Regions from separate parts of the Specibacter sp. AOP5-B1-6 genome, predicted to be linked through region 2. Evidence: predicted binding sites of a transcription regulator. Region 2 holds the regulator's gene; each other region holds the start of a gene.
The links. Region 2 encodes HrcA, which represses chaperone genes, less so after heat shock. Its sites were predicted from a motif close to TTNGCACTCGNNNNNNNCGAGTGCNAA; they were not measured.
Positions count from the first base shown of each region.

Region 1: ACT3TS_RS01980 (FmdB family zinc ribbon protein) is a predicted target of HrcA. The motif match lies at 5,522-5,548, and genes of this name have one in related genera.
Region 3: groES (co-chaperone GroES) is a predicted target of HrcA. The motif match lies at 4,326-4,352, and genes of this name have one in related genera.

Region 1 covers NZ_JBQSVT010000002.1:189,651-200,256, forward strand. Annotated here, with positions in the region: gene ACT3TS_RS01965 (AAA family ATPase) at 1-3,601, shown strand, start outside; gene ACT3TS_RS01970 (hypothetical protein) at 3,610-4,122, shown strand; gene ACT3TS_RS01975 (SAF domain-containing protein) at 4,164-4,814, opposite strand; gene ACT3TS_RS01980 (FmdB family zinc ribbon protein) at 5,103-5,468, opposite strand; gene ACT3TS_RS01985 (5-formyltetrahydrofolate cyclo-ligase) at 5,622-6,302, opposite strand; gene galU (UTP--glucose-1-phosphate uridylyltransferase GalU) at 6,383-7,285, shown strand; gene ACT3TS_RS01995 (GNAT family N-acetyltransferase) at 7,290-7,904, shown strand; gene ACT3TS_RS02000 (hypothetical protein) at 8,110-8,928, shown strand; gene ACT3TS_RS02005 (SDR family oxidoreductase) at 9,034-9,828, shown strand; tRNA gene ACT3TS_RS02010 (tRNA-Ala) at 9,971-10,043, shown strand; gene ACT3TS_RS02015 (PadR family transcriptional regulator) at 10,276-10,606, shown strand, end outside.
Region 2 covers NZ_JBQSVT010000005.1:123,066-132,860, reverse strand. Annotated here, with positions in the region: gene lepA (translation elongation factor 4) at 1-1,832, shown strand, start outside; gene hemW (radical SAM family heme chaperone HemW) at 1,829-3,058, shown strand; gene ACT3TS_RS04090 (DUF4870 domain-containing protein) at 3,099-3,491, opposite strand; gene ACT3TS_RS04085 (DUF3097 domain-containing protein) at 3,549-4,397, opposite strand; gene hrcA (heat-inducible transcriptional repressor HrcA) at 4,646-5,659, shown strand; gene dnaJ (molecular chaperone DnaJ) at 5,694-6,833, shown strand; gene ACT3TS_RS04070 (16S rRNA (uracil(1498)-N(3))-methyltransferase) at 6,840-7,625, shown strand; gene ACT3TS_RS04065 (GerMN domain-containing protein) at 7,800-8,804, opposite strand; gene ACT3TS_RS04060 (PhoH family protein) at 9,148-9,795, shown strand, end outside.
Region 3 covers NZ_JBQSVT010000002.1:172,510-183,115, forward strand. Annotated here, with positions in the region: gene ACT3TS_RS01885 (ABC transporter permease) at 1-611, shown strand, start outside; gene ACT3TS_RS01890 (iron chelate uptake ABC transporter family permease subunit) at 604-1,674, shown strand; gene ACT3TS_RS01895 (iron ABC transporter ATP-binding protein) at 1,671-2,426, shown strand; gene ACT3TS_RS01900 (ABC transporter permease) at 2,480-3,292, opposite strand; gene ACT3TS_RS01905 (ATP-binding cassette domain-containing protein) at 3,289-4,164, opposite strand; gene groES (co-chaperone GroES) at 4,521-4,817, shown strand; gene groL (chaperonin GroEL) at 4,913-6,520, shown strand; gene guaB (IMP dehydrogenase) at 6,765-8,276, shown strand; gene ACT3TS_RS01925 (hypothetical protein) at 8,343-8,984, opposite strand; gene ACT3TS_RS01930 (hypothetical protein) at 9,102-9,815, opposite strand; gene ACT3TS_RS01935 (BtrH N-terminal domain-containing protein) at 9,925-10,606, shown strand, end outside.

The DNA of each region.
Region 1 (10,606 bases), on a different contig from region 2:
GGACAGGATGCGGGCCCTGCTTGCGCCTCTTCCCGGGGCGGTCGTGGAACACGAACTTGTGGTTTCCACCTTTGCGTTCCTGGCTGAGAACCTGAACGATCCAGCACTGTCGGCCGGCAGCGAGCTGTTGGAATTGCTCCAGCGGCACAGCGGCGACGACGTCCTGCCAGTGGAGCTGGAACCGGACTTTGCCCGGTTTGCGTCCCTGGATGACCGCCATCCCAAAGACGAGCTGTTGGTGCTGGACGCCGATCCGCAGCAGCAGTATGTCCTTGACCTGATCCGCAGCGGCGAATCGGTGCTCGTCTCCACCCCGCCGGGCACCGGCCAGACGCAGACGGCGATCAACGCCGTCGCCCAGCTTGTCCACGACGGCAAGAGTGTCCTGGTGGTGGGCGAACGCCGCGGAACGCTCAATGAACTGGCACAGATTCTCACCGAGCACGACCTTGACTCGCTGCTGCTGCAACTCAGCGCCCAGACCGGGCCGCAGCAAATCAAGTCCCAGCTGATCCGGGCCATCACCCGGAACGAAAAAGCTGTGGAACCCAAACTTGAGAGCCTGCATGAGACGCTCGTTGACCACCGCCACCAGCTGGTTGACCACGTCGCCAGCCTGCACAATGTGCGCGACCGCTGGGGCTGCTCGCCGTACCAGGCCATGCAATCGCTGGCCGAACTGACCTCGATCCACCCGGCACCGTCCACCACTGTGCGGCTCAAACGCAGCGTGCTGGACAGCATTCGTGACCGCAAGGAGTTGACGGCGCGCCTGCGCCGGGCCGCGGAACTGGGTGCCTTCAGCCAGGTTGCCGTCAGCAGTGCCTGGCACGGCGCCCGCATGGTCACGCGCAAGGAGACCGAGTCGGCGTATTCACTGGCCGAGCAGTTGTACGCCCAGGTGCCTGGTTTTGCCGTGAAGATGCGTGAAGTGGCTGAGTTTGGCCAGATCCGCCAAGGCCATTCCTTTGCCGAGTGGGGCCGTCAGCTGACCATGCTGGTGGCGATTCGTGAAAGCCTCGACAAGTTCAATGCCGACATTTTCGACTGGTCCACCGACGAGATGATCGCCGCCACGGCAACCGCTGCCTGGCGCCGGGAGCGCGGCATCGACATGCCAGCCCTGCAGCGTGCCCGGTTCCGCCGCAACGCCAAGGACCTGGTCCGCCCCGGCGTGCACATCGCCGACCTGCACGCTTCGTTGCTGCTGGTCAATGAGCAAAGCACCTTGTGGGCGGAGGCTGCCACGAGCAAGCGCCACCCCACCGTGCCGTCCGGCCTGGCCGAGCTGAGCCGCACGTACATGGGTTTGCGGGAGAAGCTCGTGTCACTTGGTGCTGTTTTGGAGCGCACCGTCGATGGCGGGGACCTGCTGAATTTCAACTCCGGCGAGCTCGTTGGCCGCCTGGAGGCGCTCGTTGCGTCCAAGGAATCCTTGGAGACGCTGCCGGAGCGCACGCTGCTGCTTGAGGGCATGCGCGAGCACGGCCTGGGCGAGTTGCTCGACGACCTGGCCCGCCGCGAGGTGCCGGCCGCACAGACCGGCTCCGAGCTGGAGCTGGCGTGGTGGCAGTCGGCGCTGGAAGCCATGATCAGCGGTGATGAATACCTTGCCATGTCCGACGGCGACAACCTGCGCCGCCTGGAAGCCGAGTTCCGCTTGGCGGACCAAACACACCTCGCCTCCGGTCCGGGCCGGATCCGCTGGCGCCTGGCCCAGCAGTGGACGGAAATCATTGCGGGGCGCAACCGCCAAGGCGAGATGCTCCGGAACGTGTTGAAGGACGGCCGCGTGTCCCTCACTGCGCTGGGCGCACAGGCACCGGACCTGCTGCGCAACCTGGCCCCTGTCTTTGCACTGAGCCCGTTGGTGGTGCCCTCGGCCATCCCGGCAGATTTCCGCTTTGATGCGGTCGTGATTTTGGATGCCGAATCAACGTCACTGCAGTCGGCGCTGCCGGCCCTGGCCCGTGCCGGCCAGGTGGTTGCCTTTGGCGATGAACAAACCGCGTGCCCCAAGAGCTTCAGCGTTGCCGTCGGCGCCCCCGGGGACCGCAGCTCCGGCCAGCACCCCCTCGAAAGCGTCTTTGGCGCACTCTCCAGGGTGTTGCCGCGGCACCGCCTTACGGTTTCCTACCGGGCGGTTGACGAAGACCTGGTGCGCCAGCTCAGCAGCGGATTCTACGACTCGCAGCTGGAACGCCTGCCTGACGGGCGGGCCGTGACAGGACTGGAACGCGCACTCACCGTTGACTACCTCCCTGACGGCAAGGGCCTGCCCGGCGCCGGCGACGGTGGTGTTGAGTCGGTGGTGGCCGAGGTCAACCGGATTGTCGACCTGGTCTTTGAGCACGCCCGGGTGCGGCCTCGCGAATCGCTGGCCATCATCACGGCCAGCGAACGCCACGGTGTGCGGGTGGCCCAGGCCATCCGCCTGCAGATGGCCAACCATCCGCTGCTGGCCGAATTCTTTGCTTCGGGTCCTGAGTCGTTCCGTGTTGTCACGGTGGACAGGGCGGCAGGCCTTGTCAGGGACCGGGTCATCTTCTCGCTCGGATTTGGGCGCACCCCGCATGGCCGCGCACTGCACGGCTTCGGGCCCTTGTCCGAGCCCGACGGCCGCGCCAAGTTCGCCCTGGCCATGACCCGGGCCCGGACCCACATTCACATTGTCACGTGCTTCCGTCCCGAGGATTTGGATGAAAGCCGGCTCAGTTTTGGTGCCGTTGACTTCTTCGAATTGCTGGACCGTGAACTTGCCGGGAACTCCCTGCTGGGCACTCCGGCAACACGCGCCCTCGACAGTGAGCGTGACACCGGCGAGGACCCCCTGGTGGCGGATCTGGCGGACAGGCTTCGTGCCCGTGGTGCGCGTGTGTGGCACCACTACGACGGTGCCCTGGACATGGCGGCCGCCCCCGATTCCGTGCAGCTGCTGGGCCGTGAAGAACACGAAATCCCCGACCCGGTGGCTGTTGAGTCGGACGGCACGGCCAGATACCAGAACATGAGCGTGCGCGAGCGGAGCCGATTGCGGCCGCAGATGCTGGAGCGGCTGGGCTGGCGGTATGTTCCGCTGTGGACCATTGAAGTCTTTACCGACCCGTCCAGCTGTGCCGACCAGATTGGCAAGTACCTGAGCCTGCCCACGACAAGCGGAGATGCCGATCTGACGTCCCTGCTGGGTACATCCGATGACGCGTCAATGACAGCCGTGATGGATTCGCCGCGCTCACGACGCCGCACAGGGGCTTCCCCGGACCGGTCCTCTGACGAGAGCGCACCCTCAGGGGATGCCGCAAACGTGCCGTCGGAGGATGCGGCCTCGGGGGATGCGGCCACAGAGGATTCGCAGCCCGCCAAGGATGCGGAAGTATCATCGAGTAACGAAGAAAGTGTGACAGTAGTGAGTGGGGCACAAGAGACGCCGGCCGACAACGCAGCCGACGATTCCACGACGACGAAGGCGGCGCCGGCAACGGACTCGACCTTGCTGCCCAAGGTGGCTCCCAACGACGCTGACCACACTTGGGGCGACTCGCCCTCCGACCGCGGCCATGACGCATGGCTGCGCGAGAACAAGCCCCCGCATTGGGGCTGAGGACGGGCATGGCCACGCCACCAAAAATACCGGGCATGGGCGCGTTCACGGACAAGAACACGGGGACACCCAGACCCGCAGCTCCACGGCCGGTGATGGTGGCCGCGAGTTTGCTGGTTGTTGCCGCAGCCGTGCAGATCGTGGCCTCGGTCATGGCCGTGGCCTATGCAGTCTCGCCTGACCGCCTCGTGTCGATTCAAGCCCAGATCGACACCATGAGCGGTTCCGTGCCGAGCGTTGAATCCATGCGCAACATGGGTGTGATCACCGTGGTCTTGGCAGGCGTGGCCACGGTCTGCGCTTATTTGTTGTTTGCCTTGTTTCTGCACAAGGGCCGGTCCTGGGCCCGGGTTGCGGTGGGCATGCTGGTGGTGCTGACCCTGACACAGCTGGTGGGATTCACCCTGCCGCAGGGCCTGACCACCGCGGCACAGATCGTGCTCGGTGGCATCGCTGTGGGCTTGTGCTATTTGCCTGCGCCCAACAATTATTTCGCGGCCGTGAAGGCCGCCCGCAACTAACCGGGCCCAGACACCAGGACAGGGAAGCGGCCACCTGAGCGTCAATTCAGCAGGATCAGGAATACTTTTCCGCGGTTGATGGCGCCCGCCAGCTGAACGGACTGGCTGGCCGACGCCGCCACGACGACAATTCCCTCGTTGTCCTGTGCCGGGAGCAGCCCGCCGCCTGACTTGGCCAGGGAAGGTGTCCACAGGACTGGCACATTTTCTGCCAGCACCTCATTGCTGACGGGCCCGTCCAGGCCTTGGCTGCTGCTCAACACCACTGTGACCAGCTGGCCCTGGTGCAACAGCGCGAGGGTGGACGGATCGCTCAACCGCAGGGGCACAGCCTGGCTCCCGGAAGGGGCCCCAATCAGCAAGCCGTTTCCCAGCAGCGATGCATCCGTGAGCACTTCGCCGCGGCGGACGGGGCCGGACACCTGTTCTCCCTCCCAGCCGCCTGGCAGGCCTGCGCCTGCCGCAGACCCAGCCGTGACAGCAGCCGGCAGCAATGCGCCGTCGGGCACCATGCGCGGACCAACCGTGGCGGCCAGCAGATCGTCCCTGGCAAGAATGTGGCCTGCCGGAAGATCGTGGGCGGCAACGAGCACAGTGGTGGTTGCCGGGCTGGCAGGGGTGAGCTGTTGTACGGCAATGGCTGCCGCAGCACAGAGCAGGAGGGCCGCGAACAGCCGCCGACGGCGTGCCACAAGCCGAAGTAACTTGTGGATCGGTGACGGTGCCGCAGCGCGTCCCGACCAGGAACGGGAGCTCCAGGCGGGGCCCGGATAAACGGGCGGGCTTGGGGGAGTGCGTGCCGACTTCATGAGGCAACGCTAGGCCGGCCATCAGGCCCGCAACAGGTGCGCTTGGCTGATAGTGCACAGCCTGGCGCCCAGCTGGGCCTGTGGGGGAATTACCCTGTGGGAAAATGCAGCGGAAGTCCGATGCTCCGTGGACGGCCCATGCTGCGGCGGTCCATTGTCAGCTGGGGACGGTCAGCTGGACACACCGGCGGATGCGGGGCTCTTGGCCGCCTTGGTGCCCGAGGCTGAATTGCCCGAGCCTGATTTGCCAGAAGCGGTGCTGCTCGACTCCGAGGACTTGGCCGGGGCGGGGCTGTCGGACGACGCGCTTGCGGAGTCTGAGGCGCCCGCGGCGGATGCTGCCGGAATCGAGTTGGCGGCCGAGCGTGAGTCAGTGCGGTAGAAACCTGAACCCTTGAACACCACACCCACGGAATTGAACTTTTTGCGCAGGTTTCCGCGGCATTCCGGGCAGACAGTCAGGGAGTCATCGGTGAACGACTGCTGGATGTCAAAGGCGTGGCCGCAATCTTTGCAGGCGTAGGCGTACGTGGGCACTGAATTTCCTCCTGGATACATGCGTCGGGACCCTGTGATCACCAGTCGCGTGGCTGGCAGTCCATGGTCCCAAGTGCTGATTCTACCATCTGCAGCTAAAACGCCCGCCGGAGCCCGGTCATTCCCGACGGGGCGGCGCTGCAGGCTGCGGCTTCACCGCCGCCGGGCCCCACCGGCGCCCACCAGCAGGTGTCCGGCCGGGGTGATCACGCAATCAACCGGAACATCCAAGGCGTCATGGGGGAGCAGCCCCGCTGCCAGGGCCTCATGCTCAAGGACGACGGCGGCGACGGGAACCGAGGCGGTCCCCGCCAAAAACCTGTCATAGTAGCCGCCGCCCTGCCCCAGTCGCACCCCTGAGCCGTCCGCGGCAAGCGCCGGGACCAGGATCGCCCGGACGGAATCCAGCCCGTCAAAGGGGAGCCGGGGACCAGAGGGTTCCATGACGGGGGCCAAGCGGCTTCGGACCAGCTCCACACCCGGGTGCCACGGCGTCCAGCTGAGCTGTTGGCCGGGTTCACAGACAGGCACATGAACGGCGTATCCGGCATCCGCCAAGGCTTCCAGGAGCGCACCCGTCGGCGGCTCCGCACCGGTGGAAATGTAGGCGCAGACAACTGGCCCAGCCCCGCCGGCAGCGTCAGGACGGCCGCCTGCGCCGGGACCAGAACCCCCGCCGCCAGCGGAGGAAGCGAGCGAATCCAGCCAGCCCAGCCCCGCACGGGACAGGCCCTCGCCAAGGGCAGCCCACGCGGCAGTCGAAGCGGCGGAGCGGGCTTCCTGGCGTCGGGCGCGCAGCGTGGCTCGCCAGGCTGCCTTCTCAAGTGTGCTCATGCTGGTCCTGTCATGCTGTGGAAAACTACCGTTGCTGCCATTATCCGTGGTTTTCGGGCAGTTTCAGCTAACCTAAGGGCATGACTTCTGCAAAAACTGTACGCAAGGCCGTTATCCCCGCCGCTGGCTTGGGAACACGTTTCTTGCCCGCAACCAAGGCAATGCCCAAGGAAATGCTGCCGGTGGTGGACAAGCCCGCCATCCAGTACGTGGTTCAGGAAGCCGTCAGCGCCGGCCTGACCGACGTGTTGATGATTACGGGGCGCAACAAGCGTGCCCTCGAAGACCACTTTGACCGTGTTCCGGTGACGGAGCAGCTGCTGGAGGCAAAAGGCGACACCGAGCGTCTCGCCGCGATCCAGCACGCCACCGACCTGGGTGAAATTCATTACGTCCGCCAGGGCGACCCCAAGGGCCTGGGGCATGCAGTGTTGCGTGCCAAGACCCACGTGGGCGACGAGCCGTTTGCCGTGCTCCTTGGTGATGACCTGATCGACGAGCGCGACGAACTGCTGACCACCATGATTGAGGTGCAGCAGCGCACCGGCGGTTCCGTGATCGCCTTGATCGAGGTTCCGCAGGACAAAATTTCCGCCTATGGCTGTGCCGACATGACAGTTGTGGAGGGCGAAAACTACGTCCGCGTCAACCACCTCGTGGAGAAGCCCTCGGTTGAAGAAGCTCCCTCCAACCTGGCCGTCATTGGCCGCTACGTGCTGCACCCGTCCGTGTTCGAGGTTCTCGAAAACACGCCCCCGGGCCGCGGCAACGAGATCCAGCTGACCGACGCCCTGCAGACCCTTGCCACCAGGGAGGGCGAGGGCGGCGGCGTGTACGGCGTGGTGTTCTCCGGCCGTCGTTACGACACCGGCGACAAGCTCAGCTACCTGAAGGCAGTCGTCACCCTGGGTTGCGAAAACGAAGAACTCGGTGATGACCTGCGTGAGTGGCTGGGCGAGTTCGCAGCCGACTTCAAGAGCTAATTGCGTGTGGGGGCAGGCCATCTGGCCGGTGACCTTGGAATGTGGTGATTTGGTCCTGCGCCCCATCAAACTTCGCGACAAGGCCGAATGGACGCGCGTGCGCAACCGCAACTCGGCCTGGCTGCAGCCGTGGGAGGCCAGCAACCCCGCCGGGCAGGGCGAGCTGCCCACCTATTCGGGGATGGTGCGGGTCTTGAACCGGCAGGCTCGCGAGGCTTCCGCCCTGCCGTTCATCATCACCGAGCGGATCCCCGAACAGCCCCGGCCGGCCATTGTTGGCCAGCTGACGGTGTCCTCGATCATGTGGGGCTCCGCCATGTCGGCCACCCTGGGATATTGGGTTGACCAGGGGCGTGCCGGCCGCGGCATTGTCCCCACGGCGGTGGCCATGGCCACCGACCACTGCTTCCAGCAGCTGGGCCTGCACCGGATGGAAATCAACATCCGGCCGGAAAATGCGGCCAGCCTCCGGGTGGTGCAGAAATTGGGATTCCGGGACGAGGGCCTGCGCCCGCGGTACCTGCACATCAACGGCCAGTGGGCCGACCACCGCAGTTTCGCGCTCACGGCCGAGGAAGTTCCCGGGGGAATCCTCAACCGGTGGCTTGCCGCCCGGTAGGCGGCACACATGACCGGCACTCGGCAGTCCACCACGGCGGCGGGTGGGCCGATCCGGCGTCGGGCATCAGAAAGCGCTGATTTCTTCCCTTACCCGGCGACACACCGCCAGTAATGCCGGTGGGGACATGTTTCCCCTTTAGGGTTGAAATGTGGCCGGACACGAGATGCCAGTCCACCCAATCCAGCAGTTGCAGGAGACGTCAATGGAAAGCATTACTTCCGACGCCCACACCCACGTGGAGCCGGGACCTTCAACGGCCATGCCCTCGGCTGCTGGGAATTCGCTGAGAATTCGGTGGAGCAGGACTTTTATTGCCCTTCTGGGCTTGATTGCGCTGTTTACTGCGGGCATCTCCGGCGCGCTCAATGTGTTTTCGATGGGGTCGGCAACGCTGGCCTGGACGTCGCTGGCAGTGTTCGCGGCGGTCGTTGTCGGGCTGCGCATGCTGGCCGTCCGTGACCAGTCCGCCCGCCGTGCCGCACGCCTTGGCGCAAGTGCGACGGCGAACCAGGCAGCCGGGGAATCGGCTGCTGACGCTGTGGAACTGAAGGAGACGACGCTCTTCGACGGGGCCGAGGGCAGCGAACCGGCTCCCGCGCAGAAGCCGCTCACCGCCGAAGAGCTGCGTGCCGCCGCGCTGCGTGTGGCTGCAAAGGGAACTGCCGACGCCAAACTGGCACACACCCAGACCCTGGCCGAGGGCAAGCTCGAAGCTGAAACGTGGGAGCCCGTCGAGGTTCCCGTCCCCGGCTATGTGACGGCCAACCGTGCACTGACGTTGGAGAAGCCGCTGGTGCTTCCCGAGGTTCCGAAGTCCGCCGGCACCTCGATCAGGGCCGACCAGGCCGGTGTAGGCGTCGCAGGTGAACGCGACGGTGTCGTTGCTGTTCCTGACGCTCCTGCCGTTTCCGGCGGGAAGTCTGAGAAGGCCGCCAAGCCTGAAAAGCACGTGGCCGCCTCCGAGCGCGGAACCCACGCACTGAACAATTTGGACGACGTCCTCCAGCGCCGCCGCGCCTAACACTCTTTCACCCGGTGCCCGCCGCGCCGCTCTTTGGCCGCGACACTGCGGAACCTTTGATTCCCGCTGTTCTCTTGTCCGCAGCTCAGGCGTAGGGTGAGCTTCATGGTGATGATTGCTGTGGCAGGGGGAACCGGTCTGGCCGGGCGTGCTGTTGTGGAACACGCGGTTGCGGCGGGCCACCAGGTGCGGTCGTTGAGCCGCCACCGGCCAGCCGGTGGCAAGCGGGTGGCAGGTGTTGACTACCGCCAAGCCGACTTTCATTCGGGAGAGGGCGTTTCCGCCGGGCTCGAAGACGTGGATTGCCTGATTGAGACCCTCGACGCCCGCTCCGGTGCCGCGCTGCGGTCCCTCCCTGTCATGTCCGTGAGTGTCCTGGCGGCTGCGGAGGCGGCAGGTGTTGCCCGCTGCGTGCTGCTGACGATTGTGCGTGCCGGAGAGTGCCCCGCAGGCTACTATCAGGCACAGGCAGCCCGTGCGCTGAGTTATGAAGGTGCAGCCATGCCGACCACGGTGGTCTTTTGCACGCAATTCCACAACCTGCTGGCCGGCATCTTTGCCGGGGGAGCCAAAGTGGGACTCGTGCCTGCGTTTAAGGGTGTTTCCATCCAACCAATTGCGACGGCGGATGTGGCACGTGTGCTGGTCGAAGAAGCCCTGGTGGGTGGCACGGAGCGCAAAAGTGTTCATATTGGCGGGCCCGCCGTGACGACAATGAAAGACCTGGCGCAGGTCTGGAAGACTGCCACCGGGAGCAAGGCAATGGTTACTGTCATGCCGCTGCCGGGAGCATTTGGTGCGTTCCTGCGGGCAGGCAAGAACCTGGTTCCCGAGCACACGGTGGGGACTGTCGGGTTCGGCGACTGGTTGGCAGCACGCTCCGGTGTTGGCACCGCCTGACCCTCTGTGGCCGTCCGAACGCTGGGGCGCGCGGGCCTTCCGGCGATCAGTGCATCGTGTCAGCCTTTTGGTTTGGGAAACTGCGCCTTGCGGGTTTATTCTGGAAAAGTGGCGGTGCAGGCAGCGATGCCGGCGCCGGCGCGGGGCTATGGCGCAGTTGGTAGCGCGCCTCGTTCGCATCGAGGAGGTCAGGAGTTCGAATCTCCTTAGCTCCACCCTCAACCCTCTCCGACCTGCGGAAGCGCCGGTCGGAGAGGGTTTTTGTGTGCCCAGCAACGGACCCTGGCACGAGGCTCTAGCTTGCAGGGCCAAGGCCCAGCTGGTTTCGACTGAAAGAGTTGCGTGCGGCGTCCCGGGTGCGTCTCGCTGAACCATTGCCATCGCGTTCACCGGGGTATATCGTTAGCTATCGTTGGGTATCGTTAGCGATTGACGGAGGAGAGCATGATGCATAATTCATTTCCTGTAGGCGGATTCATGGGCAACAACCTCGATGGCATGTGGCAGGCCGTGGAGGAGTTCCGGTCACGGTTCGAAAAGCGCGCCGGCACCCGTGCAGGCCGAGGAGAATTGCGCTCGGCGGTGCTGGCGCTGCTCGCGGAGCGGCCCATGCACGGTTACCAGATCATCCGGGAAATCGAGGAACGCAGCGGCGGCAGCTGGAAGCCGAGCGCCGGCTCCATTTACCCCACGCTGCAGCTGCTGGCCGACGAGGGACTGGTCAGCGCGGAAGAGTCCAATGGCCGCAAAAACTACACGCTGACCGAGGCAGGCCGCG
Region 2 (9,795 bases):
CGGTGCCCGCCGCGACCGATCCGGCGATCATCAGGAACTTCTGCATCATCGCGCACATTGACCACGGTAAATCAACCCTGGCCGATCGGATGCTCCAGCTCACCGGAGTGGTTCAGCAGCGTGACATGAAGGCGCAATATCTTGACCGCATGGACATCGAGCGTGAACGCGGCATCACCATCAAGTCCCAGGCCGTGCGCATCCCGTGGGAAGTTGACGGCACCGCATACTGCCTGAACATGATCGACACCCCCGGCCACGTTGACTTCACCTACGAGGTTTCGCGTTCATTGGCTGCGTGCGAGGGGGCAATCCTTTTGGTGGACGCCGCCCAGGGCATTGAAGCCCAGACGCTGGCCAACCTGTACCTGGCCATGGAGAACAACCTCACCATCATCCCGGTGCTGAACAAGATCGACCTGCCTGCCGCGCAGCCGGAAAAATATGCGCTGGAGCTGGCCAACCTTATTGGCGGCAAGCCCGAAGATGTCCTGATGGTTTCAGGCAAGACCGGCGTCGGCGTTGAAGAGCTGCTGGACTTGATCGTCCGGGATTTGCCCGCCCCCGTGGGCGATCCCGATGCCCCGGCCCGCGCCATGATTTTCGACTCCGTCTACGACACCTACCGCGGCGTTGTCACCTACGTCCGTGTCATCGACGGCAGTCTCAGCCCGCGCGAGAAGATCCAGATGATGTCCACCCGGGCAACCCACGAACTGTTGGAAATTGGTGTCAGCTCCCCGGAGCCCAGGCCCTCCAAGGGCTTGGGCGTTGGCGAGGTGGGGTACTTGATCACGGGCGTGAAGGACGTGCGCCTGTCCAAGGTGGGCGACACCGTCACCACCTTCCACAAGCCGGCAACTGATTCGCTGCCCGGCTACCAGGATGCCAAGCCCATGGTGTTCTCCGGCTTGTACCCGATGGACGGCACCGACTACCCGGTGCTGCGTGACGCACTCGAGAAGCTCATGCTCAACGATGCGGCGCTCATCTACGAGCCTGAAACCTCGGCCGCCCTTGGTTTTGGCTTCCGTGTCGGCTTCCTCGGGTTGCTGCACCTGGAAATCACCCGTGAGCGCCTGGAGCGCGAACACAACCTTGACTTGATCTCCACCGCACCCAACGTGGAGTACGAGGTGACGCTGGAAGACAAAAAGGTCGTCCACGTAACCAACCCCAGCGAGTACCCCTCAGGCAAGATCGCCGAGGTGCACGAGCCCATGGTTGCGGCGACCATCCTGGCTCCGACGGAATTTGTCGGTGCCATCATGGAGCTGTGCCAGACCCGCCGCGGCATCCTTGGCGGCATGGACTACCTCTCAGAGGACCGGGTGGAAATCCGCTACCGCCTGCCGCTGGCCGAGATCGTCTTTGACTTCTTCGACATCCTGAAGTCCAAGACCCGCGGCTACGGTTCGCTGGACTGGAAGGCCGACGGCGACCAGGTCGCCGATCTGGTCAAGGTCGACATTTTGTTGCAGGGCGAGCAGGTTGACGCGTTCAGCGCCATCACCCACCGCGAAAAGGCCTACGCCTACGGTGTCATGATGACCGGCAAGCTGCGCGAGCTCATCCCGCGCCAGCAGTTCGAGGTGCCCATCCAGGCCGCCATCGGTGCACGCATCATTGCCCGCGAGAGCATTCGCGCCATCCGCAAGGACGTTTTGGCCAAGTGCTACGGCGGCGACATCTCCCGCAAGCGGAAACTCCTTGAGAAGCAGAAGGAAGGCAAGAAGCGCATGAAGATGGTCGGCCGCGTCGAGGTTCCCCAGGAAGCGTTCATTGCCGCGCTGACAACAGCGGAAGCGCCCAAGGACAAGTCAAAGAAGTGACACCAAGCGTTCTCCCTCTCGGCGACCCGGCCCCGGCCGACGGCATCCTGCCCGCGCAGGCTGCCGTCGGTGCGGCCGACCGCAAGTTCAGCCTGTACGCGCACATCCCGTTCTGTGCTGTGCGCTGCGGCTATTGCGACTTCAACACCTACACCGCCACCGAACTTGGCGGCGGCGCCTCCCAGGACGCCTACGCGGCCACCGCGGTGCGCGAGGTCGAGTTTGCCGCCGACGCCATGGTCGCCTCCGGCATGCCGCCGCGCAAGCTCAGCACCGTGTTCTTTGGTGGCGGTACCCCAACGCTCCTGGCGGCCAGCGACCTCACCAGCATCTTGGGTGCGGCCGTGCAGCAGTGGGGTCTTGAAGAAGGCGCCGAGGTCACCACCGAGGCCAACCCGGATTCCGTCACCAGGGAGTCCCTCCAGGAACTGTTCGACGGCGGATTCACCCGGGTGTCGTTCGGCATGCAGTCGGCGGTGCCCCACGTCCTGAAGGTTCTGGACCGCACACACAGGCCCGAACGGGTGCCGCAGGCCGTCGCCTGGGCCCGTGAGGTTGGGCTCAATGTGAGCGTTGACCTGATTTACGGAACGCCGGGGGAGTCCATCGCGGACTGGGAAACCTCCGTGCGGACCGCGCTGAGCTACGAGCCGGACCATATTTCGGCCTACTCGCTCATCGTCGAGGACGGCACCAAGCTCGCGGCCCAGATTCGCCGCGGCCAGGTGCCCAACATCGACGACGACGATCATGCCGTGAAGTACGAGCTCGCCGACGCCCTCTTCAAGGAAGCCGGGCTGTCCTGGTACGAGGTCAGCAACTGGTCCCGCACGCCCGAGGACGCCTGCCAGCACAACCTGGCATACTGGCGAGGGGATGACTGGTGGGGGATCGGGCCCGGTTCGCACTCCCATATGGGAGGTGTGCGCTGGTGGAACGTCAAACACCCCACGGCCTATGCAAACCGCCTGGACAAGGGCGAATCGCCCGCGGCCGGCCGGGAAACCCTCGACGCCGACACCCGCGAACTTGAACGCATCATGCTCATGTCGAGACTGTCCGGGGGGCTTGCCGTGAACACGCTCTCGCCCGCAGGCCGCACAGCCGTGGCAGGGCTCATTGCCCAGGAACTCGTGGACCCGGTCAAGGCCTTTGCCGGGACACTTGTCCTCACGCTCAAGGGCCGCCTTCTGGGCGATGCCGTGACAAGGGCCCTGCTGGACTGAACGGCGTCACTGGTCTGACCGGCGTCGGCCGGTGCTGCAGCTATTTGAGCAGGCGCAGATTCCAGGCGTAGCGGTATGGCTGGCCCTTGTTGACCTGCACGGCGGCGATGACCGAGAACACTGTCAGCACGGCCCACAGCAGCAGTGCCAGCAGTGAGAAGATCGTGGCCACTGAGGGGCTGAAGAACGAGGACACCAGGGCCAAAATGTTCAGGAGCACGGCGGCGATGGTCGGCGGCAGTGTGAAATTCAGGGCTTCCAGCGATTCCTGGGCAGTAAACCTGCCCCGGGGTCCGAGCAATTTATGGATCAGCAGGGACGGAACACAGCCAAGGATGCCTCCGCAATGGGCGATAAATGCCCACTGCCGGTCTTCTGACGGGGTGAGCGGCAGCTGGGGGACACCATTCTTTTGGTTTACCGGTTGACTCACAATGACGGGCCTTTCAACAAGCGAAACTGCGGGTCCGGATGAAAACCGGCCTCTGCACTAGGATACCGGTGCCGTGAGGAAATCAATGACCTCTTCGACACGTCCCAGCAGCGACGGTTCCAGATCCGAGTATGAACCAACCCTGGACAGCAGCCGCTGCCAGCCAAGCCCGACGTCCTCGGCCGTCGTGTGGGGCCAGCCGAAGGCCTTGAGGATGCCAAGCTTCCATTCCATGGTTCGCGGGATCACAGGCCAGGCAGGGATGCCCAGCGTGGCGGGTTTAATGGCCTGCCACACGTCAACGTAGGGGTGTCCGACCACCAGGACGTTGTTGCGCATGCCCGGGGCGTTCATGAGATTGCCCACAATGCGCGTTTCTTTCGAGCCGGGAACCAGATGGTCGACCAAAATGCCCAGCCGACGGTTTGGACCGGGGGAGAAGTCGGCCACGGCGGCGGCCAGGTCGTCAATGCCGCGCAAGGGTTCAACCACTATCCCTTCCACCCGCAGGTCGTCTCCCCAGACCTTCTCGACCAGTTCGGCGTCGTGCTTGCCTTCAACCCAAATGCGGCTGGCCTTGGCCACCTTCGCCCGGGTGTCGGCCACCTTGACGGAGCCGGAGGCGGTGCGCATCTTTGCCTTGGGGGCGTTGAGCACGGGTGCAATGAGTTCGACGGGCTCGCCTTCCAACAGGAAGCCAAAGCCCAGGGGGAAGGCGCGGATTTTCTCGCGCCTGTCGGCCAGCTCAACAATGTGCATGCCGCCGGACTTCTCCAAGCGGACAACCGCCCCCACCCAGCCGGACTGGACGTCTTCCACAACCAGCCCGGAACGGGCCTCAACCCGGCGCAGGGTGCGCGCGGGAGGTGCGCTGAGATCTTGGGGTCCCCATTGGTTGTAATGCACGTAAAAACCTGACTCTTGGCGTTCAAGGCAACGCTCATGGCGAACGCTGCGGGCTGAAAACCCATGCTAGCCGGTGCCTGTGCGCCCGCGGGTGCATTGCGGGCGTTTGCGGCCATGGGTGGGTCGGTGAAAAGGTATTAGACTTGGCACTTGGTTGGGTAGAGTGCCAATGCGGGCTTTGTCTGCCCGATTGCAGCAACAGCTGCAACAACTACAGGATCAATGCCACAGAACAGGAGGTGCCGGGCATGAGCGAACCACGCAAGTTGGAGGTTTTGCGGGCCATCGTTGAAGACTATGTGCATACGCGCGAGCCCGTCGGTTCCAAGGCATTGGTTGACAGGCACCACCTGGGCGTATCCAGCGCCACCATCCGCAACGACATGGCCGCCCTTGAAGAAGAGGGCTTGATCACAGCCCCGCACACCAGCTCGGGCCGCATCCCCACCGACAAGGGCTACCGGCTTTTCGTCGACCAGTTGTCCGCGGTGAAGCCGCTCTCGGCCGCCGAACGCCGCGCCATCTCGGTGCTGCTCGAGGGATCCACCGACCTCGACGACGTACTGGAACGCACGGTACGGGCACTGGCACAGCTGACCAACCAGGTCGCCGTGGTGCAATACCCCAGGTCGGCGGCGGCCACGGTGCGCCACATTGAGTTCGTGTCCCTGACCGGACACCAGGTGCTGGTCGTGTTGATTCTGGCCTCGGGCAAGGTGGAGCAAAACGTGATCGACGTCGGGGCCTCCCTCGACGACGCCGCCCTGGCCGGGCTCCGCCAGATTTTCCTGGCCGGGCTGCACGGCGTGGCCGTCGCGGGTCTGGCTGCCGCAGCCGCCCGGATTCCGGCGGGTGTGCCGCACACCGATCAAGGCCCGGCGGGACGTCTCGCCCAGGGCTTGGCGCTGTTGGCCCGCAGCGCCCGCGAGGACCGGATCGTCATGGCCGGCACGGCCAACCTCGCCCGGTCCAACAATGATTTTCCGCTCAGCATCGGCCCTGTCCTTGACGCGCTTGAGGAACAGGTGGTGCTGCTGCGGCTGCTTGAGGCCATGGCACAGGATTCCTTGGGGATGGCCGTGGTCATTGGCCGCGAAAACCCCCATGACTCCCTCGCCGAGGCATCCGTGGTGGCAAGCAGTTACGGCCCCGGCGAAACCGCCAAACTCGGCGTAGTCGGGCCAACCCGGATGGACTATCCGAACACCATGTCCAGCGTACGCGCAGTGGCGCAGTACCTGTCTAGAATTCTGGCCGGTTAAGCGGCCACCGTTTCCACGTAAAGAGAGCAACATTTTGAGTAATCACTACGATGCATTGGGCGTCGCCCGCGACGCGACAGCCGAGGAAATCAAGAAGTCGTACCGCAAGCTGGCGCGCAAGTTTCATCCGGACGTCAACGACGCCCCGGACGCCCAGGACCGCTTCAAGGCAGTGACCCATGCCTATGAGGTCCTCTCCGACCCGCAAAAGCGGCGCGTCTATGACACCACGGGCAACGAGAACGGCAACGACAACGGTGCCGGGAACTTTGGCGGCGGCGGCGACGGCTTCGCCTTCCAGGACATCTTCGAGACGTTCTTTGGCGGCGGGGGCGGTGGTGGCGGCGGGCGAGGCCCGGCGTCGCGCATGCGCCGTGGCCAGGATGCTCTCATCACTGTGCGCGTGGAACTGCGCGAGGCAGTCTTTGGCGTGAACAAAAAGCTTGAAATTGACACCGCCATCACGTGCCCGACCTGCGACGGCAGCTGCTGCCGGGCCGGCACCTCGCCCACCACCTGCGATGTTTGCCATGGAAGCGGCCAGATCCAGCGCCCCATGCGCTCCATCCTTGGCAATGTCATGACGCTGGCAACCTGCAACTCCTGCCAGGGCTTCGGCACCATGATCATTGACCCCTGCAACGAATGCATGGGCGAAGGCCGCGTCCGCGACCGCCGCGCCTTCACCATCAAGGTGCCGGCGGGCGTCAGCACCGGCACCCGGATCCAGCTCGGCGGGCAGGGGGAGGCCGGACCTGCCGGCGGGCCTGCCGGTGACCTGTACGTGGAGATGAAGGTCAACAACGACCCCGCGTTCATGCGCGAGGGCGATGACCTGCACGCCACCCTCAGCGTCCCCATGACGGCTGCGGCACTGGGCACCGAGCTCACGTTTGAGACGTTCGACGGCGAGCAGCCCATCAGCATCAAGCCGGGCGCACAGGCCGGGGAAGTCATCAACCTGCGCGGCCTGGGAGTCACCCACCTGCGCGGCTTCGGCCGCGGAGACTTGAAGGTCCACGTCCATGTTGAAACGCCCACGAAGCCCGACGCCGCCCAGGAAGACCTCCTGAAGCAGCTCGCGGCCCTGCGCGGCGAGACGTACAGCGAAGGCAAGCTCGTCACGAGCGGCGGCATGTTCGCCAAGCTGCGGGACAAGTTCGGCAGCCTCTAAGCGGCCATGAGCAACCCTGTCTTCTACGCCGCCCCGGAGCTGCTTGCCGGGCTCGTCCCCGGGGCGCACTTTTCCCTTGACGGGGCTGAGGGCCGCCACGCCACCACCGTCAAGCGGCTTGCGGCCGGGGAAACGGTTGACGTGTGCGACGGCGCAGGGCTGCGTTTGGTCTGCACCGTCACCACCGCCGGCAAGGGCACCTTGACAGTGCAGGTTGAGAGCGTCCTGCCCGAGCCTGCCCCGGCACTGGAGTTCACCCTTGTTCAGGCCCTCGCGAAGGGTGACCGGGACGAGCTGGCCATTGAAATGGCGACCGAACTGGGCATTGACGCTGTCGTGCCGTGGCAGGCGGAACGCTCCATTGTGCGCTGGAAGATGGACAAGGCAGTCAAAGGGCCCGAGAAGTGGCGCCAGGTCGTGGCCGCCGCCGCAAAGCAGGCCAGACGGGCCACGGTGCCCAAAGTTGGGTCTCTGGTGGGAACTGCGGCCGTGTGCGAACTCATTGCCAACGCCGGCCTCGCCTTGATTTTGCATGAAGACGCCGTCGACTCGGTGGCGGCGGTCGCCCGGGACTGGTACGAGGGCAGCGGCCCGCAACAGGCGGCGGCTTCGGCCGGTCGGCTGGGTGTGCTCATGATCGTTGGCCCCGAGGGCGGCATGAGCGCGGCCGAGGTCGATGCCTTTGTTGCTGCAGGTGCCCGGACCGCGCTCCTGGGCAGGCACGTGCTGCGCTCCTCGACCGCCGGCCCCGCCGCCGTCGTGCTGCTTAGCCAGGAATTGGGCCGCTGGTAGCCCCCACGCCCTCCCAAGCCTCGTTCCTCGGCTCGGGGCCCTCGGGCGCGTGGGACCATCCGCGCCTCCCTTAAGAACTGACCCGCAGAAGTGGTTGCTATATCAATCAAAATCGATTGATTTAGCAACCACTTCTGCAGTCAGTTTTGTTGGAGGAGAGGGAGTTGCGCCAAGCTATTTGGCGGCGTCGGCGATCGTGACCCGCTTCGTGTCCAGGCCAACTTTTTCGCCGGGGGCTGCCGGGTCGCTGATAAAGACGGACAATTCGTAGCTGCCCGGCGGCGGAACCAGGCTGAAGCTGAAGTCGCTCAGCTCATTCGGGCCTTGCCCGGTGGCCACCGTCCCGCTCAAATACTGATCCCCCACCGTGCCATCCTTGACGTGGGCAAGCGACCAGGAAAGGCTTCCCGAGGGCGACACGCCCTGCCCGGCGACCTTGAGAGGCAGGCTCCTGTACGTCGACCCGTCGGCCGGGTCAATAATCCACACGGGGGCCACAAATGCGGCATTGCGAGTCAAAGGTTTGTCCAGGGGCACATGACCGAAAGCCTTGTAGCCGGTGTGGCCATCGACCAGAACAGACACCTGTATTGATGTTCCCGTGTCGACAAGTCCCGCCATGGCAGCGGCCGCGGTCGCGGTGTAAACCAATTGGGACATGGAACGCTCGGCAATGCCCTCGTCAACTTTCTTGCCAAAGGCGTCAGCCGAAATATCTATCGTGATGATATTTTTGGCGGAGATGGACGCACCAAGCCGCGACGGGCTGTTCCAGAGCGAAAAATAGTCCGGATCATGGGGTTTGCCCGCCATCATGGTCCGCAGCGCGGCCACCATGGGATCGTCCGTGGTCTTGGCGGGGACGAATTCGCGGTACAGGAAAACGTCGTCATTGCTGTGGCCCAACCAATACACGGGCAGTGTTTGCGAGGCGGTGGCAGTCTCCAGCGGTGCGCTTGTCACGAGGCCGGAAGACATTGAGGCGTTCGTTGTGGGCATTGACACATCACCGTTGTCCGCGCCATTGGAGGTGCACCCAACAAGGGCAAGGGAGAGCGACAGCCCAATGATGGCGATCCTGTCCGCCATGCACATGCGCTCCAAGGCGCGGCGCTGCCGGCAGGCCGCACCAGCAGAGACGCCGTGGCGCCCTGAAGGTGCGGGGAAGAAGGCAAACATGGGGAAATGCTCTCGCTAGTCTTGTGTGTTCAAGGGCGGCCGGGTGCTTCCCGTGCCGCATTGTTCATGGATAGGTTCAAGCATCCCCACAAGACTTTGAACCTTCCTCAGCTTGGCACAACAGTGTCCACGTAAAGCAGGAAAAGGGGCTCTGCAAGAGAACTGAAACCGTATCGAAACACTTCTGCCGCGAGACGGTGAAAAGATGCGCCCATGGCGCAATTGGTTTATGAGCGCAGGCACCGGGCTGTGCATTAGAATCGAGAAGAAGCAGCAATGCGAAGAATTCCGGTGCCTGCACCGGTAAACACGAGGAGAGATTTCAGGCCGGACGGCCGAACTTATGGCAGAGACAACAGCGAACCGCCACGACGGACATCCCGATCAGGGGCCGGGGCGCCAATTCCCGCACTCCGTCGACGGCACGCGCACTGAAGTGGTGCGGTTCCTCTCCACGGAGCAAATGGTTGCTGCCCTGGGCGCCGAGGACGAGGGCTTGCGGATTGTTGAAGGTCTCTACCCCGAGGTGAGCTTCCTGGCCCGCGGCAACGTCCTGACCATCACCGGACCCTCCGCCGTCGTGCCCCGGATCATGCACCTGATGGAAGAAGCCCGTGGCATGGTCGCGCGCAACAGCCCCATGAGCGCTGATGTGTGGGAACAGTTGGTCGCCATGCTCAAGACTCGCCCGGACACGTCGGTGGTGGATATTCTCAGCTACGACATACTCTCCAGCAGGGGTCGGACCATTCGCCCCAAGACGGCGAATCAAAAGGAATATGTTGACTCCATCGACCGCAACACGGTGGTGTTTGGCATCGGTCCTGCAGGCACGGGAATAACGTACCTGGCCATGGCCAAAGCCGTCCAGGCCCTGCAGCACAAGGAAGTCAGCCGCATCATCCTGACCCGGCCCGCCGTCGAGGCAGGGGAGCGCCTCGGCTTCCTGCCCGGAACCCTCAACGACAAAATTGACCCATATCTGCGCCCC
Region 3 (10,606 bases), on a different contig from region 2:
TCATCGGCACCTTCATCTTCTTCCTGTTCCTGCGCCGGGTTTCCCTCAAGGCCTCGCTGACGGTGCCGATCGTGGGCATCATGCTGGGCTCCGTGGTCGGGGCGTTTTCCACGTTTATTGCCCTGCAGACAGACATGCTCCAAAGCCTGGGCATCTGGTTCGCCGGCAGTTTCACCTCGGTCCTGCGCGGACAGTATGAGCTGCTGTGGATTGTGGCAATCGTTGGCATTGTGGTCTTCCTTGTCGCAGACCGCTTTACGGTGGCCGGACTGGGTGAGGAAATTGCCACCAATGTTGGCTTGAACTACAACCAGATCATGCTGCTCGGCACCGGACTCATTGCCATAGCCACCGGCGTTGTCACAGTGGTGGTTGGGAACCTGCCGTTCCTGGGGTTGATCGTGCCGAATGTTGTTTCGATGTTCCGCGGCGACGACCTGCGCAGCAACCTGCCGTGGGTGTGCCTGCTGGGCATTGCCATTGTGACTGTCTGCGACCTGGTGGGACGAACCATCATCATGCCCTTCGAAATTCCCGTGTCCTTGATCCTGGGCGTCGTCGGCGCTGTCGTCTTTGTCGGACTTCTACTGAGGCAGCGTCGGAATGCTTGACTCCACAATCGCAAAAGCCGCACCCCGGACAGCCGCCACGGCCGCCTCCCGGCACAACCCCTCACGCCAGTCGGGATCCCTGGCTGCCGGCCGCGTGCGCAGGCGCTATTGGATTGTGCTGGGCATCCTCATCGTGCTCGCCCTGGGCTTCGGCATCGGCCTGATTGTCTGGGACAACCCCATGCCCGCGGGCTCAAAAGGTTTTTGGCTCATCTCCAAAATGCGCTCGACCAACATCCTCATCATGCTGCTCGTGGCGTTCTGCCAGGCAGTCGCCACAGTCAGCTTCCAGACGGCAACCAACAACCGCATCATCACCCCCTCCATCATGGGTTTTGAATCGCTCTACGTTGCAGTGCAAACATCCGCCGTGTTCATCCTTGGGGTGGCAGGTGTGACGGCAATCCAGGGGGTCACGCAGTTCGTGCTGCAGCTCGTCCTCATGGTGGGCCTGTCCATGGCGCTTTACGGCTGGCTGCTGTCCGGCAAGAACGGCAATCTGCAGATCATGCTGCTCGTTGGCATCGTCCTCGGCGGCGGGCTGGGAGCAGTGTCAACGTTCATGCAGCGGCTGCTGACGCCGAGCGAATTTGATGTGTTGACGGCCCGCCTCTTCGGCTCGATCTCCAACGCCGACACAAGCTACCTGCCCGTCGCTGTACCGCTCGCCCTCGGTGCAGGGGTGTTGCTGCTGCTCAATGCCAAGCGCTTGAACGTGATCGCACTTGGCCGGGACACCAGCATCAACCTGGGGCTGAACCACCGCTTTGAGACCATGCGGGTGCTCTTCCTGGTCTCAATCCTCATGGCGGTTTCCACCGCACTGGTGGGACCCATGACCTTCCTGGGCTTTTTAGTCGCCACCCTCGCCTATCAGCTGGCCGACACCCACGACCACCGCTACGTGTTCCCGGTGGCCGTGCTCACCGGGTTCGTTGTCCTGTCCGGGGCGTACTTCATCATGAAGAACGTCTTCTACGCCCAGGGCGTGGTCTCGATCATCATCGAGGCCGTTGGCGGCACTGTTTTCCTCATCTTCATCCTCCGAAAGGGCCGCTTGTGATCACGCTCACCCAAGTCCACAAGAATTACAGCAGCGACGTTGCGATCGGCCCGGTCGACCTGCAGATTCCCGTCGGCGGCATCACCGCCATGGTGGGTCCCAACGGGGCGGGGAAGTCAACGCTGCTGACCATGATTGGGCGCCTGTTGGGGCTTGACTCTGGTGCCATCGAGATCGCCGGGTATGACGTGGCAAGCAGTTCCTCGAAGGACCTGGCCAAGATTGTGTCGATCCTGCGCCAGGAAAACCATTTCGTCGCCCGGCTCACCGTGCGCCAGCTCGTCGGATTCGGCCGCTTTCCGCACTCCAAGGGCAGGCTGACGACCGCCGACGAGGAGATCATCTCCCGGTCCATCGACTTCCTGAACCTCGAGGAGCTCGAAGGCAGATACCTCGACCAGCTTTCCGGCGGGCAGCGCCAGCGCGCGTACGTGGCGATGGTGCTGGCCCAGGACACCGACTATGTCCTGCTGGATGAGCCGTTGAACAACCTGGACATGAAGCATTCGGCGCAGATGATGCAGCTTCTGCAGCGGGCGGCCGTGGAATTGGGCCGCACCGTGGTGATCGTGCTCCACGACATCAATTTTGCCGGCCATTACGCCGACCACATTTGTGCCGTCAAGGACGGCAAGGTCATTGAGTTCGGCACGCCGGCGCAAATCATGACCGATGAGGTGCTGAGCAGGGTCTTCGACACCCCCGTGCAGGTCATTGACGGGCCGCGCGGCCCACTGGCCGTCTACTACTAGCAGGCCTCTTTCCGCCAAAGAAGGAACCAGCCCCGGCACCGCCGTGCAGGGTGTCAGGTGTCCTTGCGGATCCAGCGGAACGTGATGCGGCACAGGACCAGGCCCACCACCAGCCACACGCCCATGACCAGGGCCACGAGCCCCAGATCCCATGCGCCACCGGGCTCGGCCGCCTCAAACGACGCCGGCAGGAACACGGCGCGCATGCCCTGGGCCATCCATTTCAGCGGGAAGATGCTGGCAATGTTTTGCAGCCATACCGGCAGCTGCGCAAAGTTCAGGTACACCCCGGAGATGAACTGCAGCAGCAACACGATCGGAATCACCACGGCAGTGGCGCTCTTGCCGGTCCGCGGCAGCGCCGAGAGTGCGATGCCCAGGACGCAGCTGGTGATCACGCCAAACAGGAACACCCACGCAAACGTCAGCCACTTGCCGGGGTCGGTGGGCAGTGAAACATTGAACGCGAAGCGGGCCACGAGCAGCAGCAGGATCACCTGCAACACCGAGCTGACCAGCACCATGCCGATCTTGCCCATGAAGTAGGAGAACACCGGCAGCGGAGTGCCGCCCAGGCGCTTGAGCGTGCCATCGCCCTTTTCCCCAGCGATGTCCACGCCTAGGTTTTGCACCCCGCTGAGCAGCATGCCCGCAGCGACCATACCTGGAACGTAAAACGCCGCAAAGGTGATGCCGCCGCTGCCGTCCGGGGCGGCCCCGATGTTGCCGCTGGTGCTGAAAGCCACCGCAAACACCGACAGCATCAGGATGGGGAACAGGAACGTGAAGAAAACGGAGTCGCCTTGCCGGAAATACAGTTTCAGTTCATAGCCGATGCGCGACGTGCCCAGCTGCAGGGTCCTCATGCCGCGCCCCCATTGTCGAGCGCGGAAGCTGAATGGTTCCCGACCATGTCCAGATAAATGTCCTCAAGGCTTGGCCGGGTGATTTCCAGCCCCGGCACCTCGCCGCCCTGCTCCACATAAAGCCGTGCGGCCAGTGCGGCCGGCGTTGTGGTCCGCTCAACACGGACGACGCCGTCCTGCCGCCACCGCACGAGGGGCACCTTTGCCTCCTGCCCGCCAATGTCATCAATGGGCCCGATGTCCACCAATTTACCGCCGATGATCACCCCGGCACGGTCCGCGAGGCTTGCCGCCTCATCCAAGTAGTGGGTGGTGAGCAGGATGGTGGTGCCTTCGTCCTTGAGTTGGTTGACCAGGCCCCAAAACTGGCGGCGGGCCTCCGGGTCAAAACCGGTGGTTGGTTCATCCAGAAACAATAATTTGGGCCGGCCAATGATGCCCAGCGCAACGTCCACCCGCCGGCGCTGCCCGCCGGAGAGCTTGCTGATCCGGGTTTTGGCCTTCGCGCCCAGGCCCACGGCCTCGATCACCTCGGCAACGCTGCGGGGATGTGGGTAGTAACCGGCAAAATGATTCAGCTGTTCCAGCACGGTGACGTTGCCGCTCTCGCCGGTGGATTGCAGGACTATGCCCAGCTTGGCTTTCCACTCCAGTCCGCCGTGCTGCGGGTCGGTGCCCAGAATCCGGACGTCACCGCCGGTCCTGTTCCGGTAGCCCTCCAGGATTTCAATGGTGGTGCTTTTCCCCGCACCGTTGGGGCCCAGCAGGGCGAACGTTTCGCCCTCTTGGATGTCGAAGGTGACGCCATCGACAGCGCTGAAGCTGCCGTACGACTTCTTCAGCTCGCGCACCTGCACAGGACTCGTGGTCATGGGCTCATCCTTGCACCCGCTCCGCCGGGTAAACAAGCAATTATGAGGACGCACCGCCAGCACCGCCGCTGCTGCTGCAACGTCCGCACCTGCAGAAGGGGGCGCAGGGGTGCGCCGTGAGCGAAACCCGGCCCGCCGCCGTCGTACATTTCAGGTCAAATCTGGCACTCGCCTTGACCGAGTGCTAATCGATTCCCTAGAGTCGAGTTAGCACTCTCGCCCTGAGGGTGCTAACTGCTTATCTTCTTGGCCATGGGAGCACCTCCGGCACCGCGACGACGGCTGGTCTCCATAAAACATGGCGGGGAAGACTGCCAGCCATCCATAGAATTTACGCATGTGAAGGGGAGGTCCGAGTGTCGGTCTCTATTAAGCCTCTTGAGGATCGTATTGTTGTCCGCCAGCTCGAAGCAGAGCTGACCACCGCGTCCGGTCTGGTTATCCCGGACACTGCCAAGGAAAAGCCCCAGGAGGGCGAAGTTGTGGCAGTTGGACCCGGCCGTGTCGATGACAATGGCAACCGTGTCCCGATCGATGTTGCCGTTGGCGACGTTGTTATTTACTCCAAGTACGGTGGAACCGAAGTGAAAACCGGCGGCGAAGAGCTGCTCGTTCTGTCGGCCCGCGACGTACTGGCCATCGTCGTTAAGTAACGGCTTTCGTCTAGTAACCACTTTGTAAAGCCCCGCGACCGGGACCGTTCTTGGGTCACGAACGCGGGGTCTTTGCGTGAAAGGACATACACCGCATGGCTAAGCAGCTTGCATTCAATGACAGCGCCCGGAAGGCCCTCGAGGCCGGTATCGACAAGCTGGCGGACACCGTCAAGGTGACCCTCGGCCCGCGCGGTCGCAACGTAGTACTGGACAAGAAGTGGGGTGCTCCCACAATCACCAACGACGGCGTGACAATCGCCCGTGAGGTGGAGCTGGAAGACGCCTACGAAAACCTTGGCGCACAGCTGGCCAAGGAAGTTGCCACGAAGACCAACGATGTTGCCGGCGACGGCACCACCACCGCCACCGTTTTGGCACAGGCACTGGTCAAGGAAGGCCTGCGCAATGTTGCTGCAGGCGCGGCTCCCGGCGAGCTCAAGCGCGGCATCCAGGTTTCCGTTGAAGCCATTGCCACGCGCCTGCTGGAGAACGCACGCCCGGTTGGCGGGGGACAGGTTGCAGAAGTTGCCGCCATCTCCGCGCAGAGCCAGGAAATCGGCGACCTGCTCGCCGAGGCGTTCGAAAAGGTCGGCAAGGATGGTGTGATCACCATCGAGGAGTCCTCCACGACTTCCACCGAACTGGTCCTCACCGAGGGCATGCAGTTCGACAAGGGCTACCTGTCCCCGTACTTCGTCACCGACGCGGAACGCCAGGAAGCGGTCATGGAAGATGCACTGGTGTTGATCAACCAGGGCAAGATCTCCAACCTGCAGGAATTCCTGCCGCTGCTGGAAAAGGCGCTTGCCGCCAACAAGCCGCTGTTCATCATTGCCGAAGACGTCGACGGCGAGGCACTGTCCACGCTGATCGTGAACCGCCTGCGCGGCACATTGAACGTTGTTGCCGTCAAGGCTCCGGGCTTCGGCGACCGCCGCAAGGCCATGCTGCAGGACATTGCGATCCTGACCGGCGCCCAGGTTGTCTCTCCGGAGATCGGCCTGTCCCTGGACCAGGTTGGCCTTGAAGTACTGGGTACGGCTCGCCGCATCACGGTCACCAAGGACAACACCACCATCGTTGACGGTGCCGGCACGGCGGACGACGTGTCCGACCGCGTGGCCCAGCTGCACGCTGAGCTCAAGCGCACCGACTCCGACTGGGACAAGGAAAAGCTGCAGGAACGCCTGGCCAAGCTGGCCGGCGGCATCGGCGTGATCAAGGTTGGCGCAGCCACCGAGGTCGAGCTCAAGGAAAAGAAGCACCGCATTGAGGACGCCGTGTCCGCAACGCGTGCAGCCTTGGAGGAAGGCATTGTGGCCGGTGGCGGTTCCGCACTGGTCCAGGCCGCCAAGGCCCTTGACGACGACGCTTCGGTTCTGGCGTTGACCGGCGATGCGGCAACTGCCATCGAGCTCGTTCGCAAGGCTGTTGCCCAGCCGCTGCGCTGGATCGCCCAGAACGCCGGCCATGACGGCTACGTTGTGGTCGCCAAGGTTGGCGAACTCGAAGACGGTTTCGGTTTCAACGCCGCCACCGGCGAATACGGCAACTTGATCTCCGACGGCGTCATCGACCCCGTCAAGGTCACCCGTTCGGCCCTGCGCAACGCGGCCTCCATCGCGGCCTTGGTGCTCACCACCGAAGTTCTCGTGACGGACAAGCCTGCCGAGGACGAAGAAGCAGCACACCAGCACTAGCAGGCGGCGCTCCTTTCACTAGGGACGGCGTTTGCGGTTAAAGCCACAGGTACACCACCGGCTTTAACCGCAAACGCCGTCTTTTTTGCTTCTCAGGGGCACCCCGCTGTGACACATCACTCGGGAATAGGGCATCAGCGTCTTTCGTTTTAGACTGTAAGCAACGCACAGGCCAGCTTCGTAATCACGGAACAGGCCATCGGATGCACACCCCCAATGGTTCTACCCCCGCCAAGGAGCCTTCGTGTCCCAGTCTGAAATCCATGACCCCTTCGCCTTTGTTGGCCTGACGTATGACGATGTGCTGCTCCTCCCCGGGTTCACCAATGTCATCCCCTCCGAAGCCGACACCAGTTCACAGGTGTCCAAGCGCATCAGCGTGCAGACCCCGCTTCTCTCAGCCGCGATGGACACGGTGACCGAATCCCGCATGGCCATCGCCATGGCCCGCCAGGGCGGGTTGGGTGTTGTCCACCGCAACCTCTCCATTGAGCGACAGGCCGAAGAAGTTGACCTGGTCAAGCGCAGCGAGTCGGGCATGATCACCAACCCCGTAACAGTCGGAGCGGACGCCACGCTCGCCGAACTTGATGTGCTGTGCTCCCGCTTCCGCGTCTCCGGCCTGCCAGTGGTTGATGAAGCCGGCCGCCTGATGGGCATCGTCACCAACCGCGACACCGTGTTCATTCCGGAAAGCGAATACTCCACGCGCCTGGTCCGGGACGTGATGACCCACATGCCGCTCATCACCGGCAAGGTTGGCATCAGCCGCGAAGACGCCTCCGGCCTGCTGGCCAAGAACAAGATTGAAAAGCTCCCGCTGGTTGACGACGCCGGCGTCCTGCGCGGCTTGATCACGGTGAAGGATTTCGCGAAAGCGGAGCAGTACCCGCTGGCCACCAAGGACGACGAAGGCCGCCTGCGCGTTGGTGCCGCCATTGGCTTCTTTGGTGATGGCTACGAGCGTGCCATGGCACTCGTGGACGCCGGTGTTGACGCATTGTTCGTTGACACGGCCAACGGCCACAGCCAGGGTGTGCTGGAAATGATCCAGCGCCTGAAGAGCGAAAAGTCAGCTGCCCACGTCGATGTCATCGGCGGCCAGGCGGCAACCCGCGAAGGCGCCCAGGCCCTGATCGACGCCGGTGCCGACGGCATCAAGGTCGGCGTCGGCCCGGGCTCCATCTGCACCACCCGCGTCGTTGCCGGCGTCGGCGTCCCGCAGATCACCGCCATCTACGAATCGGCCAAGGCTGCCATCCCGGCCGGCGTGCCATTGATCGCCGACGGCGGCCTGCAGTACTCCGGAGACATCGGCAAGGCACTGGTTGCCGGCGCCGACACGGTCATGATCGGCTCCCTTTTGGCCGGCACCGAGGAGTCCCCGGGCGAGACGGTGTTTGTCAACGGCAAGCAGTTCAAGGCTTACCGCGGCATGGGCTCGCTGGGTGCCATGCAGACCCGCGGCAACAACACGTCCTACTCCAAGGACCGCTACTTCCAGGCTGATGTTGCCGGCGACGAGAAGCTCATCCCCGAGGGCATCGAGGGTCGTGTGGCCTATCGCGGCCCGCTGGCATCGGTGGCATACCAGCTGGTTGGCGGCCTGCGCCAGACCATGTTCTATGTTGGCTCCCCGACCATTCCCGAACTGAAGGCGCGCGGCAAATTCGTCCGCATCACTGCCGCCGGCCTGAAGGAATCCCACCCCCACGACATCACCATGACCGTGGAAGCGCCGAACTACAACAAGTAATTCCGGCTTAAGCACGACGGCGGCCGGCCACCTTTCGCAAGAAGGGTGGCTGGCCGCCGGTCTGCTTTAAGCCCGGCGGCCGGGTGCCGGCTCGGCTTCCAGCGTCGCCTTGAACTGGGCCATGGCCTCGGTTGCGGGGTGGCTGTGCTCGGTGAATTCCGATTCGGTGCCGCTGCGGAGCACCCAATCGCCAGCCTCCACGGCTGTCAGCTGGGCCACGACGGGCTCGGCGTCGACGCGCAGGCGCCGGATCACGGCTGTGGCAGGCAGGCCCTCGGCGGCGCCCGTAAGGTACTCATTGCCGAGGTGGATGCCCAGTTCGAGCATGGCGGGGCCGGATTCGATGGGCTGGATGTCATGCACGCCGTGGGGACTGATGCTCAGCAACACGGCACCAACGTTGGATCCCACGGCGAAGAGCACGTGGCTGCTGGTCGGTGTGGTCAGCGAGATTTCAAGCCATTCCTGGGCTTGGGAAAGGACGGAACCCACGACCGCAGCCTTTTCCACCGGTACGATACTCTCGCCTTGGGGCTCTGCCATTCCTCGCACCATCAAGGTGGTGAGGCCCGCATTGTGGAGCAGTTCGTTGTCTCCATGCTGGTCGAGGCGGAGCAGCCCCAGCGTGACGGCGGCCGACTCGGTCGGGGTCATGGACAACAAGGTAAGAAGCTCGTGGTCCGTCATGCGAAGTTCTGTGTCAGTCATGGACTAAGCGTAGCGGCCGAGGGGCCCCGGCCGAGCGGAGCGGGGGCTGGGGAGGGCGCAAGCGGTAGCGGCCGAGGGGCCCCGGCCGAGCGGAGCGGGGGTTGGGGAGGGCGCAAGCTACAGCGGACCGAAATTTCTGTTCCCGGACGTGTCCCGCCAAGAACACGAAAGCGCTTCAAGCTCCTGGCGGAGCGCCTGGTTATTGTCGATGCGGGCACGAAAGTCACGCCGTGCATGTTGGGCGAAATAGGAAGGCACGGCAAAGGCGCTGACTGTGCCGAGGACCACCAGCAGCAGCACGGCGAAAAATGAGAACGCCGGACCGGGGCCTTGTTCGAGCCAACCGGCGAGTGCCAGCGCCAGGGGAGCCCCCAAGGCCGCGGACATGAAGGCGGCAAGCCCCACTCCGGAGGCCAAGGTCCCCGGGGCACGGGATAACGGCGGCTGTTTTACACGCGCGATCTTTGGCAGCTTCAGTCTGCGCACCAGGACTCCCGTGGACAGCAAGGCGAGGCCCGCCACGAGCAAACACAGCCACAAAGCGGGGAAACCGTCCAGCATGGCCAGGGATAGCAGCCCGCCCCCGAGCAGCGTCAGCCCCAAACCTGTGCATGTGCCGGCAAGGCCCTGCCACTGGCCGTATGCCCAGGCCATGTCGCGCAGGGCCGACGGGCCCTGCGCCGGCGCCATGCGGGCCGCGTCCGAGTTCAGCCAGTAGTCGAGCGGACGCACAAAAGCGGCCGGCTGCACGGGCACCGGCACACGGTGGACTGCTGCGGCCGGGGTGTAAGCCCGGCATGCGGGGTCCTGCGGGCCGGGCTGAAACGTCATGCCCCCAGTTTATGGGCCGTGCCGTGAAGCCGCGACGGGGAGGCCTCCCCACACCGCCCGCTCCGGCCCCGCCCACCCTGGCAATGTCCATCACGGCTAGAATCAACGCATGCCTGCCGCCCCTGACCTTCCCGCCTATGACGCCCGCACCGAATATTCCCATGGGGACGCCGGTCTTTGGACCAGGGTGCTGGCCGCGTCCGGCGTGCGCAGCCCCTTCACGGACGCCCCTTTCACCGAGGCCATGCTGGCAGGGCTGGCCGGCGGCATCGGCTTCATGATCTTCACCTTTGAATACAAGGACACCACCACGGCTTCGGCCGTCACCAGGTTCCATCCCGGACCGTACACTGAGAACCTGTTGCAGCGCTGCGGTGCCGCCGTCAATATCCAGCAGACCGGCAGCGTCTCCCTCGCCCGGGGCCGGCTGGACGCTGCCCTGGAAACCGGAGTTCCCGCCGTCGTGCGTGTTGTGCGCGGCAAACTGCCGTGGGTGGCAGCGGACCCGCTGGCCGACATGGATTCGGTGGATGTGGCCGTTGTGTCCCGCGATGGCGGGGATTACCTGATCGACGACGGCGGCGGGCGGCTGGAGCGGATCAGTTCCGCCGCGCTGGCGCAGGCGCGCGGCTCGCGCAAGGCGGACAAGCACTGGCAGGCCCAAGTGGTGGCGGGCGGCGGGGAAACGGACGGCGGCGATTGGGACGGCAGCGCGGCGTTGACGCTTGACGGGCTGCGGCAGGCCATGGCCCAAACCTCGAAGGAACTGCTTTCGGAACAGGCGCCCCCCG